3 regions of the Streptomyces sp. NPDC045287 genome follow, and region 1 is predicted to be linked to each of the others. Evidence: riboswitches for the same ligand, from Rfam matches in the RefSeq annotation. Region 1 holds a riboswitch; each other region holds the start of a gene.
The links. A riboswitch is a leader RNA that binds a small molecule or an ion and turns the genes downstream of it on or off. The one in region 1 is predicted to bind cobalamin.
Positions count from the first base shown of each region.

Region 2: another riboswitch for cobalamin. It lies ahead of cobN (cobaltochelatase subunit CobN); the one in region 1 lies ahead of AC07D6_RS09820 (ribonucleoside-diphosphate reductase subunit alpha).
Region 3: another riboswitch for cobalamin. It lies ahead of AC07D6_RS23695 (ABC transporter substrate-binding protein); the one in region 1 lies ahead of AC07D6_RS09820 (ribonucleoside-diphosphate reductase subunit alpha).

Region 1 is NZ_JBWKJG010000004.1:336,077-343,366, forward strand. Features, by position in the region: gene AC07D6_RS09800 (DUF3311 domain-containing protein) at 86-349, shown strand; gene mctP (monocarboxylate uptake permease MctP) at 346-1,968, shown strand; gene AC07D6_RS09810 (hypothetical protein) at 2,107-2,724, shown strand; gene AC07D6_RS09815 (GNAT family N-acetyltransferase) at 2,744-3,286, shown strand; cobalamin riboswitch at 3,319-3,453, shown strand; gene AC07D6_RS09820 (ribonucleoside-diphosphate reductase subunit alpha) at 3,599-5,947, shown strand; gene AC07D6_RS09825 (ribonucleotide-diphosphate reductase subunit beta) at 6,061-7,017, shown strand; gene AC07D6_RS09830 (D-Ala-D-Ala carboxypeptidase family metallohydrolase) at 7,091-7,290, opposite strand, start outside.
Region 2 is NZ_JBWKJG010000008.1:19,047-26,336, forward strand. Features, by position in the region: gene cobN (cobaltochelatase subunit CobN) at 1-3,107, opposite strand, end outside; cobalamin riboswitch at 3,144-3,275, opposite strand; gene AC07D6_RS15135 (cobalamin biosynthesis protein CobG) at 3,286-4,545, shown strand; gene AC07D6_RS15140 (precorrin-8X methylmutase) at 4,542-5,177, shown strand; gene AC07D6_RS15145 (precorrin-2 C(20)-methyltransferase) at 5,174-6,832, shown strand; gene AC07D6_RS15150 (cobalt-precorrin-6A reductase) at 6,969-7,290, opposite strand, start outside.
Region 3 is NZ_JBWKJG010000015.1:18,706-25,995, forward strand. Features, by position in the region: gene AC07D6_RS23675 (MFS transporter) at 1-344, opposite strand, end outside; gene AC07D6_RS23680 (methyltransferase domain-containing protein) at 978-1,757, shown strand; gene AC07D6_RS23685 (hypothetical protein) at 1,799-2,038, opposite strand; gene AC07D6_RS23690 (lysozyme) at 2,481-3,305, opposite strand; cobalamin riboswitch at 3,530-3,728, shown strand; gene AC07D6_RS23695 (ABC transporter substrate-binding protein) at 3,767-4,804, shown strand; gene AC07D6_RS23700 (FecCD family ABC transporter permease) at 4,801-5,814, shown strand; gene AC07D6_RS23705 (ABC transporter ATP-binding protein) at 5,811-6,650, shown strand; gene AC07D6_RS23710 (ABC transporter substrate-binding protein) at 6,702-7,290, shown strand, end outside.

The DNA of each region.
Region 1 (7,290 bases):
CCGTTATCGAGTGACGGGTTCCCTGCGGCCTGGCCGTCCCCTAGATTCACCGCATATTCGGCTGATCATGAGGGGACCGTTCGCCATGTCCGAGGTGACACAAGAGAAACAACCGGTGGTCACTCCCGTCCGGGTGGTGATCGCGCTCTGTCTGATCGCTCCGTTCGTCGCGATGCTCTGGGTGGGTTCCTACTCCCGGACGGAGCCCACGCTCATCGGCATCCCGTTCTTCTACTGGTACCAGATGCTGTGGGTCGTGCTGTCGACCGCGCTGACGATGGTCGCGTACCAGTTGTGGCACCGCGAGCAGCGCGCCCGCGCCTCCCGGAACGGGGGTGGGGAGCGATGAAGGACGGTGTCAACGGCGTCGCGCTCGCCGTCTTCGTCTTCTTCTTCCTGCTCGTCACGGTCCTCGGATTCATGGCCGCCCGCTGGCGCAGGGCGGAGAACGAGAACAGCCTGGACGAGTGGGGCCTGGGCGGTCGCTCGTTCGGCACGTGGGTCACCTGGTTCCTGCTCGGCGGCGACCTGTACACGGCGTACACCTTCGTCGCCGTCCCGGCCGCGATCTACGCGGCGGGCGCGGCCGGCTTCTTCGCCGTGCCGTACACGATCCTCGTCTACCCGCTGATCTTCACCTTCCTGCCCCGCCTGTGGTCGGTGTCGCACAAGCACGGGTACGTCACCACCTCCGACTTCGTGCGCGGGCGCTTCGGCTCCAAGGGCCTGTCGCTGGCGGTCGCCCTCACCGGCATCCTCGCCACGATGCCGTACATCGCGCTCCAGCTCGTCGGCATCCAGGCCGTGCTGGACGTCATGGGCCTCGGCGGCGGCGAGTCGACGCACTGGTTCATCAAGGACCTGCCGCTGCTCCTCGCCTTCGGCGTGCTCGCGGCGTACACGTACTCCTCCGGGCTGCGCGCCCCCGCGCTGATCGCGTTCGTCAAGGACACGCTGATCTACCTGGTCATCGCGGTCGCCATCATCTACATCCCCATCAAGCTGGGCGGGTTCGACGCGATCTTCGGCGCCGCCGGCGACGCCTTCGCGCAGGTCAACCCGGCGACCGACAAGCCGCGCGGCGCGCTCGTGCCGGGCGAGGGGGCCCAGTGGACGTACGCCACGCTGGCGCTCGGCTCGGCGCTGGCGCTGTTCATGTACCCGCACTCGATCACGGCCACCCTGTCGTCCGGCAGCCGTGACGTGATCCGCCGCAACACGACGATCCTGCCGCTGTACTCGCTGATGCTCGGCCTGCTCGCGCTCCTCGGGTTCATGGCGATCGCCGCCGGCATCAAGGTGCAGAACGGCCAGCTGGCCATCCCCCAGTTGTTCGAGGACATGTTCCCGGACTGGTTCACGGGCGTGGCCTTCGCCGCGATCGGCATCGGCGCGCTCGTCCCGGCCGCCATCATGTCCATCGCCGCGGCGAACCTCTTCACCCGCAACATCTACAAGGACTTCCTGAAGCCGGACGCCACCCCGGAGCAGGAGACCAAGGTGTCCAAGCTGGTGTCGCTGCTGGTGAAGGTGGGCGCCCTCGCCTTCGTCCTGACGATGGACAAGACGGTCGCCATCAACTTCCAGCTCCTGGGCGGCATCTGGATCCTCCAGACCTTCCCCGCGCTGGTCATCGGCCTGTTCACCCGCTGGTTCCACCGCTGGGCGCTGCTGGGCGGCTGGGCGGTCGGCATGGTGTACGGCACGTGGACCGCGTACAACGTGGCGAGCCCCACGCAGAAGCACTTCGGCGGCTCGTCGGCGGAGATCCCCGGCATCGGCGAGATCGGCTACATCGGCCTCACCGCGTTCGTGCTGAACCTGCTGGTCACGGTCGTCCTCACGTTCGTGCTGCGGGCGGTGAAGGCCCCGGAGGGCGTCGACGAGACGACGGCGTCCGACTACACCGCCGACTCCGGCGACCCCGGGGTCAGCCCCGAACTGCCCAAGGTGGGAACCGGCCACTGACCCCCCGGCCCGCCGCGCCCGGAGGCCCCGCCCTCCCCACCCGCGCGGCCCGGCGGCCCCCAAGGGCCCCGCACCGCCCCGCCGGGGTGGTGCGGGGCCCCTCACGTTCCGCGGGGCGGGGTGGGCGAGGATGGGCGCATGAGACGCCGCCCCGCTCCCCCTCCGGCCGCCCTGGCCCTGCTGCTCCTCCTCGCCGCCTGCGGCACGCGGACGGCCGGTGCGGACGTGCCCGACCGGGCCGGACTGGAGGCCCGCGCCGCCGCCCTGCAGACCCGGCCCGAGCACGTGTACGTGACGGAGGCGGACGGCTTCGACCTGGCCGAGCAGTCCGTGGGCGTCCTCGGCGACGACGGCTTCTCCGCCACGTACGTCTCCCCGGGCGGCGGCGCGATCACCCTCGCCGTCGAGCGCGGCGGGGTCGACGCGGCGAGCTGCGCGGAGCTCCCCGCGGTTTCGGCCACCGGCCCCGCCGGCACCCCCTGCGAGAAGGACGGCGCGGGCTGGTACCGCGCCTCGGACGGCGCCCACGCGTACGTGCGCGCCGAGAACGGGCTGCGCGTCCGGGTCAGCGCCGACCGCTCCGTCGACCGCGACACGTTGCGCGGCGCCGCCGAGCGGGCGCACCGCGCCTCCGACGAGGAGCTGGACGCGGTCCTGCCCGAGCTCCGGCCCGGCGCCGGGGAGCCCGTCGAACGCGGCGACCTGCCGCCCGTGGGCGACGGGGCGCCCCGAAACGACGTGGGCGCGAGCGGCTGATCCCGCCACACTGGGTCCCATGGACGCCACTTGGACCCCACCCGCCGCACCGAGCACCACCGACTTCGCCATCCGCCCCGTACGCCCCGCCGAGCACCGCGCCCTGGGCGAGATCAGCGCCCGCGCCTACCTCGACGGCGGGCTGCTCCAGTACGGGGCCGACGACCCCTACCTCGACCTGCTGCGCGACGTGCCGCGCCGGGCCGCCGAGGCCGAGGTGCTCGTCGCCGTCGACCCGGACGGCACGCTCCTGGGCGGCGTGACGTTCGTCCCGTCCGGCGGCAGCCCGTGGGCGGACATCGCGGGACCGGACGAGGCCGAGTTCCGGGTGCTCGCCGTGTCCGGCGCGGCGCGCGGACGGGGCGTGGGCGAGGCGCTCGTACGGGCGTGCGCCGACCGGGCACGCGCGGTCGACGGCTGCGCGCGGCTCGTCCTGTCGGTCGTCCCGCAGGCCCGCGGCGCCCGGCGGCTGTACGACCGGATGGGCTTCGCCAGGGCCCCGCAGCGGGACTGGGAGCCCCTGCCCGGTCTGCCCCTCCTCGCGTACGAGCTGACACTCTGACACAACATGTGGGGGGTGCCGTATCCCGCGCCCCCCACATGTATGCTCGTGCTCGCTGTCGTAGCAGGGGAATCCGGTGCGAGTCCGGAACTGTCCCGCAACGGTGTACCGGTGTGCCCTTCGCGTACCCCACAAGTCCGACGACCTGCCGACAGCGCACCCGGACCGTCCGGCCCGGGTGCCCAGACGTCCGGGCCTCGCGGAGTGGGCCGGCGGACGCGGTCACGCACGCCCCCGTGCCCAGGGGCGGGGTGCGCCCGCTTCCCGCCTCCCCGCCGTGCGGCCCCGAGCCGAGCGAGGGAGAGCCCCCACGTGACCATCGCGCCAGCGGATCCGGCCTCAGCCACCGAAGCCGACGCTCCCGGGACCGCGTTGCTGCGGACCCTGACCGACCTCACCGCGGACCTTCCCGACACCGACCCCGGCCGGGTCGCCGCCGCCGCCCTGCGCGGCCGGCACGCCGGGTCGGACGAGGCCGAACTCCGGGAGCTCGCCACCGAGGCGGCGGCCGGCCTGATCGCCGAGGACCCGGCGTACTCCAGGCTCGCCGCCCGGCTGCTGGCCCGCGCGATCACCGACGAGGCCGCCGGCCAGGGAGCGGTGGCGTTCTCCGCGTCGGTCGCCGTCGGCCACCGCGAAGGGCTCATCGCCGACCGGACCGCCGACTTCGTCGCCCGCCACGCCGACCGGCTCGACGCGGTGATCGACCCGGCGGCCGACGACCGCTTCGGCTACTTCGGGCTGCGCACCCTGTACTCCCGCTACCTGCTGCGCCACCCGATCACCCGCAAGGTCGTCGAGACCCCGCAGCAGTTCCTGCTCCGCGTCGCCTGCGGACTGGCGGAGGACGGCACCGCGCGCGCCCTCGGCGAGGTCGAGGCGCTGTACGGGCTGATGAGCCGGCTCGACTACCTGCCCTCCTCCCCCACCCTGTTCAACTCGGGCACCCGCCACCCCCAGATGTCCTCCTGCTACCTGCTGGACTCCCCCCAGGACGAGCTGGACTCCATCTACGACCGCTACCACCAGGTGGCGCGGCTGTCGAAGCACGCGGGCGGCATCGGCCTGTCGTACTCCCGCATCCGCGCCCGCGGTTCGCTGATCCGCGGCACCAACGGCCACTCCAACGGCATCGTCCCGTTCCTGAAGACGCTCGACGCGTCGGTCGCCGCCGTCAACCAGGGCGGTCGCCGCAAGGGCGCCGCCGCGGTCTACCTGGAGACCTGGCACGCCGACATCGAGGAGTTCCTGGAGCTCCGCGACAACACCGGCGAGGACGCCCGCCGCACCCACAACCTGAACCTGGCGCACTGGATCCCGGACGAGTTCATGCGCCGCGTCAACGCCGACGCCCCGTGGTCGCTGTTCTCCCCGTCGGACGTGCCCGAGCTGGTCGACCTGTGGGGCGAGGAGTTCGACGCCGCGTACCGGGCCGCCGAGGCGAAGGGCCTGGCCCGCAAGACGATGCCGGCCCGCGACCTGTACGGCCGGATGATGCGGACCCTCGCGCAGACCGGCAACGGCTGGATGACGTTCAAGGACGCCGCGAACCGCACCGCCAACCAGACCGCCGAGCCGGGCCACACGGTCCACTCCTCGAACCTGTGCACCGAGATCCTGGAGGTCACGGACGACGGGGAGACCGCGGTCTGCAACCTGGGCTCGGTGAACCTGGGCGCGTTCGTCGCCGGCGACGGCATCGACTGGGAGCGGCTGGACGAGACGGTCCGCACCGCGGTGACGTTCCTCGACCGGGTCGTCGACATCAACTTCTACCCGACCGAGCAGGCCGGCCGGTCCAACGCCCGCTGGCGCCCGGTGGGCCTGGGCGCGATGGGCCTCCAGGACGTCTTCTTCAAGCTGCGGTTGCCGTTCGACTCGCCCGAGGCGCGCGCCCTGTCCACGCGGATCGCCGAGCGGATCATGCTCGCCGCGTACGAGGCGTCCGCCGACCTGGCCGAGCGCAGCGGCCCGCTGCCCGCCTGGGACAAGACCCGCACGGCGCGCGGCGTGCTGCACCCCGACCACTACGACGTGGAGCTGACCTGGCCGGAGCGGTGGGCGGCGCTGCGCGAGCGCGTCGCCTCCGTCGGCCTGCGCAACTCGCTGCTCCTCGCGATCGCGCCGACCGCGACGATCGCGTCCATCGCGGGGGTCTACGAGTGCATCGAGCCGCAGGTCTCCAACCTGTTCAAGCGCGAGACGCTGTCCGGCGAGTTCCTCCAGGTCAACTCGTACCTGGTGGACGACCTGAAGAAGCTCGGCGTGTGGGACGCGCAGACCCGCGAGGCGCTGCGCGAGTCGAACGGCTCGGTGCAGGGCTTCACCTGGGTGCCGGCCGAGGTGCGCGAGCTGTACCGGACGGCGTGGGAGATCCCGCAGCGCGGCCTGATCGACATGGCCGCCGCCCGGACGCCGTTCCTGGACCAGTCGCAGTCGCTGAACCTGTTCCTGGAGACGCCGACCATCGGCAAGCTGTCGTCGATGTACGCGTACGCCTGGAAGCAGGGCCTGAAGACCACGTACTACCTGCGCTCCCGCCCGGCGACGCGGATCGCCCGCGCCGCGTCCGCGACCCCCGTGCCCGTCCAGCAGGCGTCCGAGCCCGACGCCGTCGCCTGCTCCCTTGAGAACCCCGAGTCCTGCGAGGCCTGTCAGTGATGAGCTCCACCCGCGACACCCACCCGTCACCCGGCCACCGCCCCTCATCGGCGGCGCTTCGCACCGGCACCCCCAGGCTGCTCGACCCGGGCTTCGAGCTGACGCTGCGTCCGATGCGCTACCCGGACTTCTACGAGCGCTACCGGGACGCCATCAAGAACACCTGGACCGTCGAGGAGGTCGACCTCCACTCGGACGTCGCGGACCTGGTGAAGCTGACCCCCGGCGAGCAGCACCTGATCGGCCGGCTCGTGGCGTTCTTCGCGACGGGCGACTCGATCGTCGCGAACAACCTGGTCCTGACGCTCTACAAGCACATCAACTCGCCCGAGGCCCGGCTCTACCTCTCCCGCCAGTTGTTCGAGGAGGCCGTGCACGTCCAGTTCTACCTGACGCTGCTCGACACGTACCTCCCCGACCCGGACGACCGCGCCGCCGCGTTCGACGCCGTCGAGAACATCCCGTCCATCCGCGAGAAGGCCGCGTTCTGCTTCCGGTGGATGGACTCGGTGGAGAAGCTGGACCGGCTGGAGACCAAGGCCGACCGGCGCCGCTTCCTGCTGAACCTGATCTGCTTCGCCGCGTGCATCGAGGGCCTGTTCTTCTACGGCGCCTTCGCGTACGTCTACTGGTTCCGCTCGCGCGGTCTGCTGCACGGCCTGGCGACCGGCACCAACTGGGTGTTCCGCGACGAGACGATGCACATGAGCTTCGCCTTCGACGTCGTGGACACGGTCCGCAAGGAGGATCCGGACCTGTTCGACGACCGGCTGGAGCAGCAGGTCGTAGACATGCTGAAGGAGGCCGTGGAGGCCGAGCTGCAGTTCGCCCGCGACCTGTGCGGCGACGGCCTGCCGGGCATGAACACCGAGTCGATGCGCGCCTACCTGGAGTGCGTCGCCGACCAGCGCCTGACCCGGCTGGGCTTCGCCCCGGTGTACGGCTCGGAGAACCCGTTCGCGTTCATGGAGCTGCAGGGCGTCCAGGAGCTGACGAACTTCTTCGAGCGGCGCCCCTCCGCGTACCAGGTCGCCGTCGAGGGTTCGGTGGACCTGGACGAGGACTTCTGACCGGTCCGCCCCCGGCGTACGGCGGCCCGCGCCCCTCCCCCGCGGGAAGGGGCGCGGGCCGCCGCGCCGTCGGTCAGATGCCGCAGCTGGGCGCCGACCAGTACCGGCTGGGCCGGTGGTCGAGGTGCGTGTGGTCGTTGTGGCCCGGGTAGCCGGGGCCGAGGATCCCGTTGAAGCCGTGGTTGCGGGCCTGCTGCGCCAGCTTGCACAGCGAGTGCGGGCCGGCGCCGAGGTCGGCGGCGTCACCGTACAGGTGGCGGCTGTCGGACGCCC
Region 2 (7,290 bases), on a different contig from region 1:
TCCGCGATGTCGTGCTCGCGGGTGTCCGTGTTCTTCGCGGCCACGGCGATCCGCCGGTACGCCGTCTCCATCTCCTCGCGCGCGGGCCGCCCGTCCAGGCCGCGGCCGTACGCGAAGCCGCCCCACACCGTGTACACCTCGGCGAGGTCCGCGTCGGTGCGCCAGTCGCGGGAGTCGATCAGTTGGAGGATGCCCGCGCCGTACGTACCGGGGCGGGAGCCGAAGATGCGGGTCGTGGCGCGCCGCTCGTCGCCGTGGACGGCCAGGTCGGCCTGGGCGTGGGCGCGGACGTGGTTCTCCGCGGCCGGTTCGTCCAGGGAGGCGACGAGCCGCACCGCGTCGTCCAGCAGCCCGACCGTGTGCGGGAACGCGTCGCGGAAGAAACCGGAGATGCGCAGCGTCACGTCGATGCGGGGGCGGCCCAGCTCGGCGAGCGGGATGGGCTCCAGGCCGGTGACGCGGCGCGAGGCGTCGTCCCAGACGGGGCGGACGCCCAGCAGCGCCAGCGCCTCCGCGACGTCGTCGCCGCTGGTGCGCATCGCGCTGGTGCCCCACAGGGACAGGCCGACCGAGGTGGGCCAGTCGCCGTTGTCGGCGCGGTACCGCTCCAGGAGGGAGTCGGCGAGGGCCTGCCCGGTCTCCCAGGCGAGGCGCGACGGGACGGCCTTCGGGTCGACGGAGTAGAAGTTCCGGCCGGTCGGCAGGACGTTGACCAGGCCGCGCAGCGGGGAGCCGGACGGGCCGGCCGGCACGAAACCGCCGTTGAGGGCGTGCACCGCGTGGTCGAGCTCGGCGGTCGTCGCGGCGAGGCGCGGCACGACCTGGCGGGCGGCGAAGTCGAGGACGGCGGCGACCTGTTCGCCGTGGCCCTCCGCCACGGACGCGACCGCGGCCGGGTCCCAGCCGGCCTCCTCCATGGCCTCGACGAGGGCGCGGGCCTTCGCCTCCGCCTCGTCGGCGGTGGTGCGGGTCGCGGCGGACTCGTCCAGGCCGAGCGCCTCGCGCAACCCGGGCAGCGCCTGCGTACCGCCCCAGATCTGGCGGGCGCGGAGGATGGACAGGACCAGGTTGACCCGCTCGGGGCCGGTCGGGGCGGTGCCGAGGACGTGCAGGCCGTCGCGGATCTGGGCGTCCTTCACCTCGCACAGCCAGCCGTCGACGTGCAGGAGGAAGTCGTCGAACCCGTCGTCGTCGGGCCGGTCCTCCAGGCCGAGGTCGTGGTCGAGGCGGGCGGCCTGGATGAGGGTCCAGATCTGCGCGCGGATCGCGGGGAGCTTCGCCGGGTCCATGGAGGAGATCTGCGCGTACTCGTCGAGCAGTTGCTCCAGCCGCGCGATGTCGCCGTAGGAGTCGGCGCGGGCCATCGGCGGTACGAGGTGGTCGACGAGCGTGGCGTGGGCGCGGCGCTTGGCCTGGGTGCCCTCGCCGGGGTCGTTGACGAGGAACGGGTAGATCAGCGGCAGGTCGCCGAGGGCCGCGTCGGGGCCGCACGCGGCGGACAGGCCGGCGTTCTTGCCGGGCAGCCACTCCAGGTTGCCGTGCTTGCCGAGGTGGACCATGGCGTCCGCGCCGAAACCGCCGTCGGACGCGGGTGTGGCGATCCACCGGTAGGCGGCCAGGTAGTGGTGGGACGGCGGCAGGTCCGGGTCGTGGTAGATCGCGATCGGGTTCTCGCCGAAGCCGCGCGGCGGCTGGATGAGGACGAGCAGGTTCCCCCGGCGCAGCGCGGCGAGGACGATGTCGCCCTCGGGGTTGCGGGACCGGTCGAGGAACATCTCGCCGGGCGGCGGGCCCCAGTGCTCCTCGACGGCCGAGCGCAGCTCCTCCGGCAGCGTCGCGAACCAGCGCCGGTAGTCGGCGGCCGGGATGCGGACCGGGTTGCGGGCCAGTTGCTCCTCGGTGAGCCAGTCCTGGTCGTGACCGCCCGCCTCGATGAGGGCGTAGATCAGCTCGTCGCCGTCGCCGGACGCGAGGCCCGGCACGTCCTCGTCGCCGAAGTCGTACCCCTCCTCGCGCAGCCGGCGCAGCAGGGCGACGGCGGAAGCGGGCGTGTCGAGGCCGACGGCGTTGCCGATGCGGGAGTGCTTCGTCGGGTACGCGGAGAGGACCAGCGCCAGGCGCTTCTCGGCGTTGGGGATGTGCCGGAGCCGGGCGTGGCGGACGGCGATCCCGGCGACGCGGGCCGCGCGCTCGGCGTCGGGGACGTACGCGGGCAGGCCGTCCTCGTCGATCTCCTTGAAGGAGAACGGGACGGTGATGAGCCGCCCGTCGAACTCGGGTACGGCGACCTGGCTGGCCGCGTCGAGCGGGGACAGGCCCTCGTCGTTCCCCTCCCAGTCGGCGCGCGAACCGGTGAGGCACAGCGCCTGGAGGACGGGCACGTCGAGGGAGGCGAGCGCGCCCGCATCCCACGCCTCCTCGTCCCCGCCGGCCTGGGCCTCGGCGGGCTTGGTGCCGCCGGCGGCGAGGACGGTGGTGACGACGGCGTCGGCGCCGCGCAGCCGGTCGAGCAGCTCGGGCTCGGGGGCGCGCAGGGAGGCGACGTACAGGGGGAGGGCGCGTCCGCCGGCGTCCTCGATGGCGTCGCACAGGGCGCCGACGAAGGCGGTGTTGCCGCTCATGTGGTGGGCGCGGTAGTAGAGCACGGCGACGGTCGGGCCGTCGGTGGCACGGGGGGTGCGCTCCAGGGGGCCCCAGGTGGGGGCGGCGGCCGGCGGGTCGAAGCCGTGGCCGGTGAGGAGGACCGTGTCGGACAGGAACCGGGCGAGCTGCTCCAGGTTGTCCGGGCCGCCGTGGGCGAGGTAGGCGTGGGCCTCGGTGGCGACGCCGATGGGGACGGTGGACGCCTCCATGAGCTGTGCGTCGGGCGCCTGTTCGCCGGTGAGGAAGACGACGGGGCGGTCCTGGGCGCGGAGCAGGTCGATGCCCTCCTCCCAGGCGCGCAGTCCGCCGAGGAGGCGTACGACGACGAGGTCGGCGCCGTCGAGGAGGCCGGGCAGCTCGTCGATGGGGAGGCGTGCGGGGTTGGCGAACCGGTACTCGACCGGGCCTCCGGCCGCGCGGGCGCTCAGCAGGTCGGTGTCGGAGTGCGACAGCAGCAGGATCACGGCGTGCCGGGCCTTCCTCGGGGTGTCCTCGCCCCGGGTGGTCGTGGGTGGCGGGAGTTCCTGACTCGCGGGACCCCGGGGGCCCTGCTCACAGTGGCGGGACCGCGCCGGATTCGCACCGTGCTTCCTCCCTAGGGTCCTGGGACCCTGTGCCGTCTGCATAGTAGAGGCTGCGCGTATGCTCGCCGCCATGCCGCCCAGCCCATCAAAGCCCCGGAACGGGGGCGAATCCCACATACGGGACCGTGTCCGCGACCGTGCCGACGCGTGCCCCGGCGCCCTGCGGCTGCACCGGGCGGACGACGGCGGACTCGCCCGGCTGCGGCTGCCCACCGGCGTCCTGACGGCCCACCAGGTGGCCGTGCTGGCCGGGGCAGCGGAGCGGCTGGGCGACGGCCGGCTCGGTGTCACCTCGCGCGGCAACCTCGACCTGCGCGGCCTGCCCGACGACTGCGGGCTCGCCCTCGCGGAGCTGCTCGGCGAGGCCGGGCTGCTGCCCTCGGCGGCGCACGAACGCGTGCGGAACATGGTGGTGTCGCCCCTCTGCGGACTGGACGGACGGTCCCACGGGGACGCCCAGGCGTGGGCGCGGGAGCTGGACGCGCTGCTGTGCGCGCGGGCGTGGACGACCGCCCTGTCGGGACGCTTCCTGTTCGCCGTGGACGACGGGCGCGGGGACGTGGCCGGGCTGGGCGGTGATGTGACGTTGCTCGCAGAGCCGGGCGGGTGCGCTCTGGTACGGATCGGGGACCTGTCCTGGCGGGTGGCCGCGGGCGACGCGCCGTCGGCCGCGCTGGCGGCGGCCGAGGCGTTCCTGGCCGTTGCCCGGGAGGCCGGCACGGGTGCCTGGCGGGTGGCCGAACTGCCGGACGACCGGCCCCTGGAGGTGGCCGTGACGGAGCGTCTGGCGGGTGCGGGGGTGGCCGCCTCCGCCGCCTCGCCGGGTGCGGTGCCGGTGGCGGCGCCGCCGGAGCCGGGTGTGGTCGGTGACCGTGCCGTGTCGGTCGTGGCGCCCCTGGGCCGGATCACCGCCGAGCAGTTCCGGGCCCTGGCGCCGGGGCCCGGGGGCGAGGTGCGGGTGACGCCGTGGCGCGGGTTCGTCGTGGCGGGCCTGCCCGGCCGCGCGGCGGCGAAGGAGCGGCTCGCGGCGCTGGACCGGGCCGGGTTCCTCACCCGCCCCGGGTCGCCCTGGCTGACGGTGAGCGCCTGCACGGGGCGGCCCGGCTGCGGCAAGGCCCTGGCCGACGTACGGGCGGACGCCCGGCCGCTGGACGACGCGGCGGTCCGGGGGCTGCCCGTGCACTGGTCCGGCTGCGACCGCCGCTGCGGCCACCCGCAGGGCGACTGGGTGGACGTACTGGCCACCGGCGACGGCACGTACGGCATCACCGTACGGACGGCACGACGAGACAACGACGACGCACAGGCACAGAGATGAGCGGGAGCACAGTGTTCGACTACGAGAAGGACGGCGCGGAGATCTACCGCCAGTCCTTTGCCACGATCCGCGCCGAGGCGGATCTCGCGGGGCTGCCCGCCGACGTCAGCCAGGTCGCCGTGCGGATGATCCACGCCTGCGGCATGGTCGATCTCGTCCGCGACCTCGCCTACACGCCGGAGGTCGTCTCCCGCGCCCGCGCCGCGCTCCGCTCCGGCGCGCCGATCCTGTGCGACGCGCAGATGGTCGCGAGCGGCGTCACCCGCAAGCGGCTCCCCGCCGACAACGAGGTGGTCTGCACCCTCTCCGACCCGTCCGTGCCCGATCTCGCCGCCGAGCTGGGCACGACCCGCAGCGCGGCCGCCCTGGAGCTGTGGCGCGACCGCCTGGAGGGCTCGGTCGTGGCGATCGGCAACGCACCCACCGCCCTGTTCCGGCTGCTGGAGATGGTCCGGGACGGCGCCCCCCGCCCGGCGGCGGTGCTCGGCATACCGGTCGGCTTCATCGGTGCGGCCGAGTCCAAGGACGCGCTGGCCGCCTCGGACCTGGACCACATCGTCGTACGGGGCAGGCGCGGGGGCAGCGCCATGGCGGCCGCGGCGGTCAACGCGATCGCGAGCGAGGCGGAATGAGCACGCACGTTTCACGTGAAACAGTCACCGGCGCGGACACGGAGACCGGCACGGGCACGGAGACCGGCACGGGCACGGAGACCGGCGCGGACACGGAGACCGGCACGGGCACGGAGACCGGCACGGGCACGGAGACCGGCACGGGCGCGGGCGCGGGCAAGCTGTACGGCGTCGGCCTCGGCCCCGGCGACCCGTCGCTGATGACCCTGCGCGCGGTGGAGGCCATCGCGGAGGCGGACGTCGTCGCGTACCACTGTGCCCGGCACGGCCGGTCCATCGCCCGGTCCATCGCGGCGAAGCACATCCGCGAGGACCACGTCGAGGAGCGGCTGATGTACCCGCTCACCGTGGAGACGACGGACCACCCCGGCGGCTACCGGGGCGCGCTGAACGACTTCTACGAGGAGGCGTCGGCACGGCTCGCCGCCCACCTCGACGCGGGCCGGACGGTGGCGGTGCTCGCCGAGGGCGACCCGCTGTTCTACGGCTCGTACCAGCACATGCACAAGCGCCTCGCACACCGCTACGAGACGGAGGTCGTCCCCGGCGTCACCTCCGTCAGCGCCGCCGCGGCGACCATCGGCAAGCCGCTGGTGGAGGCCGAGGAGGTCTTGACGATCATCCCCGGCACGCTGCCGGAGGACGAGCTGACGGCCCGCCTCGCGGCGACCGACTCGGCGGTGGTGATGAAGCTGGGCCGGACGTTCCCGGCGGTGCGCCGCGCCCTGGAGCGCACGGACCGGCTGGCGGACGCCCACTACGTGGAACGCGCCACGATGGAGGGCCGGCGCACGGCGGCGTTCGCGGACGTGGACCCGGACACGGTGCCGTACTTCTCGGTGGCGGTGCTGCCGTCCCGCGTCGACACGGGCCCGGCCGTGCCCGAGCGGGGCGAGGTGGTGGTCGTCGGCACCGGCCCGGCGGGCCCGCAGTGGCTGACGCCGGAGACCCGCGGCGCGCTCTCGTCGGCGACCGACCTGGTCGGTTACACGACGTACCTGGACCGGGTGCCGGTGCGGCCGGGCCAGCGGCGGCACGGCTCCGACAACAAGGTGGAGTCGGAGCGGGCCGAGTTCGCCCTGGACCTGGCGCGGCGCGGGCGGCGCGTGGCGGTGGTGTCGGGCGGCGACCCGGGGGTCTTCGCCATGGCGACGGCGGTCCTGGAGGCCGCGTCGCAGGAGGAGTACGCGGACGTGCCGGTGCGCGTACTGCCGGGCGTGACCGCGGCGAACGCGGCCGCGGCGAAGGCGGGCGCACCGCTGGGCCACGACTACGCCACGATCTCCCTGTCGGACCGGCTCAAGCCGTGGGAGGTCATCGCGGAGCGCCTGCGCGCGGCAGCCGCCGCCGACCTGGTGCTGGCGCTCTACAACCCGGGGTCGCGGAGCCGCACCTGGCAGGTCGGCAAGGCCCGCGAGCTGCTGCTCGGACTGCGTGCCCCCGACACCCCGGTCGTCGTGGCGCGGGACGTGGGCGGCCCGGAGGAGTCCGTCCGGGTGGTGCCGCTCACCGACCTGGACCCGGCCGAGGTCGACATGCGGACGCTGCTGCTGATCGGCTCCTCCCAGACGCGGGCGGTACGGCGCGGCGACGGGCACACGGTGGCGTGGACACCGCGGCGTTACCCCGAAACGCCCTCGGACGGCGCCGAGTAGGCGCCGCCCGCCGGCCACGGTCCCGCCCCGGCCGCCGCGCGGACGTCTCCCGCGCGGCGGTCGCGCCGGGCCGCGTGACCGGGCGTACCGGACCGCGTAACGGTCGCGTCGGGCCGCGTTGCGGTCGCGCCGGTGTTCAGCGGGCCCGGGCGGCCACCCAGGCGGCGGCCTCCCCGACCGTCGCCGCCACCGGGACGCCGTCCGGGACGGGCGGCCGACGGACGATCACCACCGGCACACCGGCCTCGCGGGCGGCGGCCAGCTTCGGGGCCGTGGCCGCGCCGCCGCTGTCCTTGGTGACCAGCACGTCGATCCCGTACGTCCGCAGGACCTCCCGCTCGCCGGCCGGCGTGAAGGGGCCCCGGTCGAGCAGGACCTCCATCCGCTCCGGGTACGGCGGTTCCGGCGGGTCCACCGAGCGGACGAGGAACCACACGCCGGGCACGTCCGCGAACGCC
Region 3 (7,290 bases), on a different contig from region 1:
GCCTCGGGCCGTACGGAGCGGATCGCCAGCACCGGCATCAGCACGAACAGCACCGCGCCGAAGGCGCCCTGCGCGAGCCGGGCGGCGATCAGCCACGCCGCCCACGGCGCGGCGGCGGCGAGCGCGCTGCACAGCGCGAACCCGCCGGTCGCGACCAGCAGCGCGGACCGCTGCCCCACCCCGTCCAGCCACCGGCCCACCGGCAGCAGCAGCGCCACGACCGGGAGTTGGTAGGCGAGCACGGCCCACTGGGCGGTCGCCGCCGACACGCCCAGGCTGTCGGAGATGGCCGCGAGCGCGATGTTGACGATGTTCATGTCGAGCATCGCCACGAACGACAACATGCCCGCCACCGCCACCAGGAGCCAGCGGTCGCCGGCTTCCGGTATGTGACCGGACGGTTTTGAACGGCGGCCGTCGCCTGACACCCCCGGGCCTCCCCCTCGTCGCGCGGCCGCAGTGGACGGCCTCGTCCCAGAAGTCGGAAGCGTGAAACGGCTGGTTCCCGGTTCTCGGCCCGTCGCGTCGATCAGGCGTGAAATCGAAGGTCCTAAAAGCCCCGAACCTCCGATGTAAGGGCCGGTAGGCGCGCGGAACACCGGCGGAGAACCGGCTTCCGGCAGCGGGCGGCCACCCGGCGCGCCAGGACGTTCCTCGCTGATCAGGCGGCTTCGCGGCGCGACGGGCGGGCCCGGCGCCGACCCCGGGAGGGGCGGCGGGGGCACGCGCGGCGGTTCCGCTTCCGGGCGGGGAGCCGGGTGCGCCCCCGGCCGCGGGATGTGGCTGAAGAAGGCCGGTGGCGCCGAGGGCACGCGAACCTCCTACCGGCGCGCCGCCGGCCCCGGACACCCGTGCGCGGCGGAGCGGGCCCGCGCGCTCCTCGGGCGACTCGTTCCGGCCTCTTCGTCAACTCCCTTGCGCCGTTGGCCAGTTAGCGGCTTGTGGGGTGCCCGTGGTCCGATGTTTGCATGGGGCACGTGACCCGAATCGTCTGGGACTTCGACGACGTCGATGCCGCCGCCACCCCGCAAGCCCACCTGGACTACCTGGAGAGGACCGAGGCGTTCCCGCCCATGGCCGCCGTCCGCGAGCACACCTACGCCGCGCTGCCTCCGGGCAGGGGCGTGGACGTGGGCTGCGGCCGGGGCCGCGCCGTGGCCGACCTGACCGCGCTGGGCCGCCCCGCCGTGGGCGCGGACCGCAGCGACGCGATGGTGCGCTCCGCCCGGGAACGCTTCCCGGCCTGCGAGTACACCACCGCGGACGCGACCGCCCTGCCGTTCGAGGACGAGAGCCTCGACTGGTACCGGTCGGAGCGCACGTACCTGCACATCGCCGATCCGCTGCGGGCCCTCGCGGAGGCCCGCCGCGTCCTGCGTCCGGGCGGCACCGCGGTCGTCGCCGACCAGGACTTCGACTCCACGGTGATGGCCTCCTCCGACCCGGCGCTGACCCGCGCGGTCGTCGCCGCGCTCACCGACTCGATGGCCAACGGCCACGCGGGGACCCGTATGCCCGCCCTCTTCGCGGAGGCGGGCTTCACCGACGTCACCGTGCAGGCCCTGCCCCTCGCGTTCTCCTCCCTGGCCCCGGTCGCGCCCCTGCTGATCGAACCCGCCGGGGCCGCCGCCGTCGCGGCCGGCGCCGTCTCCGAAGACGAGGTCCGCGCCTGGCGGAGGGGCCTGGAGCGGCTGGACCGGCAGGGGACGTTCGTCGTGGCGATGACCATGTTCGTCACCACCGGACGCCGTCCCTGACCGGCCCCGCCCGTCCCGTACGCGGGTGACGCCCCGCCCGGTCACCGCGTCCCGCGGGGAGCGCCGCCGGGCGGGGCGGGCGCGGTGAGGTCCGCGGCGGTGTGCCCCGCCGCGGTCACCGGCCCGACGGGCCGGCCGGCGTCGGACGCGCGGGCCGGCAGTCCGCGTCCGCCGGAGGAGCCGGCGCGCGCCGCCGGCGCCGGCCCGAGCATGAGGCCGCCGCCCATGGCCAGGACGGCCGCGACGTGCCGCTCGCCGATCCGCGTGGGGGTGCCTGTCACGTGAGGTGCTCCTCTCTGGTCGCCGGCGCCGCCGTGGTGCGGCGCGGCTGGTCAGTCGGTGAGGTTCCCAGCCCCGGTGCGCCGTCGCACGGAATTCCCCCCGGCTGTCGCCCGGTTGGCGTACACGGCGCCTCCCGCCGGGGCCCTCGTCGCCGCGCGCGCCGGCCGGTGACCCCGCGCGGACCGGGCCGGTCGGGCGGTGAAGGCCGCCCCGGCTCCCGCCGTCCGGCGCGTCCGGGCGGTGCCCGGCCCACCCGGTGCCCGGCCCGCCCGGCGGGTACGCGCCGCCCGCCGCGCCCCCGTATGGGGCTGCGGCGTTCGGCCGTTGCCGTTGCCGTTGCCGTTGCCGTTGCCGTTGCCGTTGCCGTTGCCGTCGCTGTCGCCGTGCCCGCGCGGCGCCCGCGCCCGTGTGCGTCCGCGCGGGCCCGTGGACGGGGGCAGGTCAGCCGTTGGCGAGGGCCTGGACGCGGTCGTAGGCGCCGTTGAACCGGTTGTGGTCGCCGACGATCGGGCCCGAGGAGGTGTACTGCCACATCGTGTGGTACGCCCAGCCGGCGGGGAGTTCGCCCACGGTGGTGTTGTAGCGGGCGATCCACAGCGGATGGGCCGAGGCGAAGCCGCCGTAGTCGCCGGTGCACTGCCTCCACCAGCTCGTCGCCGTGTAGATCACCGCGTCGCGGCCGGTCCGGTACTTGTAGCGGGCGAGGAAGTCGCGGATCCAACTGACCATGCCGGCCTGGGTCTTGCCGTAGCAGGCCGCGCCGTAGGGGTTCCATTCGATGTCGAGCGCGCCCGGCAGGGTCTTCCCGTCGCGGGACCAGCCGCCGCCGTTGTCGACGAAGTAGTCGGCCTGGGCGGCGCCGCCGGCCGTGTCGGGGGTCGCGAAGTGGTACGCGCCCCGGATCATGCCGATGCCGTACGAGCCGTTGTACTGCTGCGGGAAGTAGGGGTTCTTGTAGTACGTCCCCTCGGTGGCCTTCACGTAGGCCCACCGCACCCCGCTCGTCCAGAGGGCGGACCAGTCGACGTTGCCCTGGTGGCTGGAGACGTCCACGCCCTCCGTCTGGGTGGCGTAGGGGCCTGCGGGGACGCCGCCGACGCCGTCGTGGGCGGCGACGCCCGTCCCCATGCGGGCGCTGCCCCGGGGCGGCTTGCCGGGGCCGTCGGCGGCGCTCGCCGCTCCCGGGAGGGCCAGGAGGAGGGCCAGGACGGCGAGCAGGGCCGTGGCCATGGCGGTTCGGGTCGTTCCGGATCTGTGCACGGGCATGGCGTGCCTCCGAAAACCTGGTGTGAACATGACAGGTTACGCTTCACGCTACGCACGTAGAACGCGCCGCGGAAGGGCGAACGGAACCGCCGTTGGTCTACGCCACCGAAACCGGTGCCGAACTGCGGCGACGGCGGGGGTTTTCAGAGCCGGCCCCGTCCCGGCGCGGGCGCGTCCCCGCGGCCCGGCGGCCCCGCCCCCCGGACTCGACCCCCACCGGGCTGTGCTACGTTGCCGGGGCCAGTCGCACTCCGTACGCACGCGTACGACGAGTCAGGGAATCCGGTGCGAATCCGGAACTGACGCGCAGCGGTGAGGGTGACGGGCGGGGCAACCGATGCCACTGGGCCGCGCACCGGCCCGGGAAGGCGCCCCGTCCGGATGATCCCGAGTCCGAAGACCTGCTGGCGCACCGTACGGACGGGCCCCGCGCATGGGCCCTCGACACCGAGGACGGCTCCGTGCCCTTTCCGCGTCCAGCGCGCCTGCCCGCCGCCGCCCTGTGCGGCACCCTCCTCCTGACCGGCTGCGGCGGCGCCCCCTCCGACGACTCCTCCCCGCCCCGGGACGACGCCGCGACCCGCGTGATCGAGAACTGCGGGCGCCAGGTTGAGATCACCGGGGACGGCCCGCGCCGCGCCGTCTCCCTCGACCAGGGCACCACCGAGATCCTCCTCGCCCTCGGCCTCGCCGACCGCATGGCCGGCACGGCCACCTGGACCGACCCGGTCATGAAGGGGCTGGAGAAGGAGAACGCCCGCGTCGAGCGCCTCGCCGAGAACCAGCCGTCGTTCGAGAAGGTCCTCGACGCCGAACCCGACTTCGTCGCCGCCTCGTTCGCCTCCACCCTCGGCAAGGGCGGGGTCGCCACCCGCGACCGGTTCGAGCGGCTCGGCGTACCGACGTACCTCTCCCCGTCCGACTGCGAGGGCAAGGACAACAGCGGCGACGGCGACGGCGTCCGCACCCGGCCCCTCACCATGGCCGCCGTCCACGGCGAAGTGCGGGACCTGGCCCGCGTCTTCGGCGTGGAGGAGCGCGGCGACGCCCTCGTCCGGAGCCTCACCTCCCGCGTCGCCGAGGCGAAGAAGGGCCTCGACGCGTCGGACGTCACCCTCATGTACTGGTTCTCCGACGCCGAGTCCCCGTACCTGGCGGGCTGCTGCGGCGCGCCCGGCGTCATCACCCGCGAGCTCGGCGCGAAGAACGCCTTCGACGACACGACCGAGGAATGGCCCCAGGTCACCTGGGAGACGGTCGCCGACCGCAACCCCGACGTGCTCGTGATCGGCGACCTCACCCGCAGGTCGCAGACGGCGGAGAGCGCCGCCAAGAAGATCGAGTTCCTGGAGTCCCACCCCGTGACCCGGAACATGGACGCCGTGCGCCGCAAGCGGTACGTCCTGCTCAGCGGCCAGGCCATGAACCCGACCATCCGGACCGTCGAAGGCGTCGAACAGGTCGCCGCCGCCCTCCGCCGGTTCGGCCTCGCCCGGTGACCGCCGCCCTGCTGCGCACGGCGGCGGGGCTCGCGGCACTCGCCGTGTCCGTCGCCCTCGCCATCACCATCGGGCCCGCCGACATCGGCGTCACCGACGTGTGGTCCACCGTCGCCGCCCACCTCGGCGGCGCCCCGTCCGGCCTCACCGCGATCCGCGACGGCATCGTGTGGGAGCTGCGGCTGCCCCGGACCCTGCTCGCCGCCGTGTGCGGCGCCGGCCTCGCCGTGTGCGGGGCCGTCCTGCAGTCCCTGCTCCGCAACCCGCTCGCCGACCCCTTCGTCCTCGGCGTCTCCTCCGGGGCCTCCACCGGGGCGGTCCTCGTCGTCGTCCTCGGCGTCGGCGGGGGCGCGCTGTCGGTGTCCGCCGGGGCGTTCGCCGGAGCCGTCTGCTCGTTCGCGCTGATGATGCTGCTGAGCCACGTCCTCGGCGGCACCACCGACCGGGTCGTCCTCTCCGGCGTCGCCGCGATGCAGCTGTTCTCCGCCCTCACCTCCTTCGTCGTCGTCACCTCCGCCGACGCCGAGACGACCCGCGGGGTGCTGTTCTGGCTGCTCGGCTCCCTCGGCGGCGCCGGCTGGACCGACGTCGCGCTGTGCGCCGCCGCCCTCGCGGCCGTCCTCGCCGTCTGCCTGGCGTACGGCAGGACCCTCGACGCGTTCGCCTTCGGCCAGGACGCGGCGGCCGCCCTCGGCGTCCACGTCGCCCGCACCCGCGTCGTCCTGCTCTGCGCCACCGCCCTGCTCACGGCCGTACTCGTCAGCTCCGCCGGCGCCATCGGCTTCGTCGGCCTCGTCCTGCCGCACGCCGCCAAGGCCCTCGTCGGGCCCGGCCACACCCGGCTGCTGCCCGCCACCGCCCTCGGCGGGGCCGTGTTCCTCGTCTGGGTCGACACCCTGGCCCGCACCCTCCTCGAACCGCAGGAGGTCCCCGTCGGCGTCATGACCTCCCTGCTCGGCGTGCCGGCCTTCGTCCTCGTGCTGTACCGGACCAGGAAGGCCACCCGATGACCCTCGCCGCCGACCGCGTCACCCGCACCGCCGACGGGAAGGCCATCCTCGACGGCGTCACCCTCATGCCCCGCCCCGGCGGCGTCACCGGACTCCTCGGCCCCAACGGCTCCGGAAAGTCCACCCTGCTCCGCCTCCTCGCCGGTGTCCTCGCCCCCGCCTCCGGCGTCGTCACCCTCGACGGCCGCCCCCTGCCCGACCTGCGGCGCAGGGACGTAGCCCGCCGCGTCGCCGTCGTCGAGCAGCAGGCCGACACCCTCGTCGAGCTGACCGTCGCCGACGTCGTACGCCTCGGCCGCGTCCCGCACCGCCGCGCCTGGAACCCGCCGTCCCCCGCCGACGAGCGGGCCGTACGCGACGCGCTCGCCCGCACCGGGCTCGCCGACCGCGCCGGACAGTCCTGGCACACCCTCTCCGGCGGCGAACGCCAGCGCGTCCAGATCGCCCGCGCCCTCGCCCAGGAGCCGCGCGAACTCCTCCTCGACGAACCGACCAACCACCTCGACATCCAGCACCAGCACGACCTGCTGGACCTCGTCGCCGCCCTCCCCGTCACCACCGTCGTCGCCCTGCACGACCTCAACCTGGCCGCCCTGTACTGCGACCACGTCGTCGTCCTCGCCCACGGCCGCGTCGCCGCCGCGGGAACCCCGCGCGACGTCCTCACCGAAGACCTCGTCGCCGACGTCTACGGCGTCCGCGCCGAGGTCACCACCCCGGACGGCGGCGACCGCCCCCACATCCGCGTCATCGGCACCCTCGCCCGCCACCGCCGCACCGCACCGGATTGTCCGGAAAGGCGGTTGCGTACCGCCGGTACGGGGCAGGACCTTTGACGCCCGTGTGACCGCCCGCGCGGGGGCGCGGGCCGGGGGAGGGGTACGCGCGTGACAACGGGGGAAACACAGGCCAGGATTCCGGCCTATCCGGGGGTCGAACGGTTCGTCGACGCCTTCGACAAGCTCGTGGTGCGACCGCGCCGAGGTCGCGGCCGCGTCCCGGTGGTGCTGCTGAGCGAACCGGGCGACGGACGGGCCGGCTGCCGCATCGTCGCCGGGCTGCGGTCCCGGCTCACCGGCCGCCACGGCCGGCTCGCGCCGCACGCCTACCTCACGGAGGCCGTCGGGGACCCGGCCGTCGCACCGCTGGAGCTGTACGAGCAGATCGCCTACCAGCTCGACGAGTCCATGCCGCACGGCAGCGGCCGGCTCCGCCTGCCCGCGTACCGGCTGCTGCGCGCCGTCGTCACCGCGCCCGCCGCCGGCGGCCTGATGGAGCGCCGTCCCAAGGAGCTGCGGGACCACTGCTACGCCCAGCACCGGGAGGTCTCCGGGCTCGCCCGCGGCCTGTGGTGGCTCGGCGGACGCGACCAGGCCAACGGCGGCACGCTCCTCGAACTGCTGTGGAACTTCGTCGCCGGCCCGCTCTTCCAGCGGCTGCCCCGCGCCCTGTACGGCCGCCGCGCCAGCCGGCGCA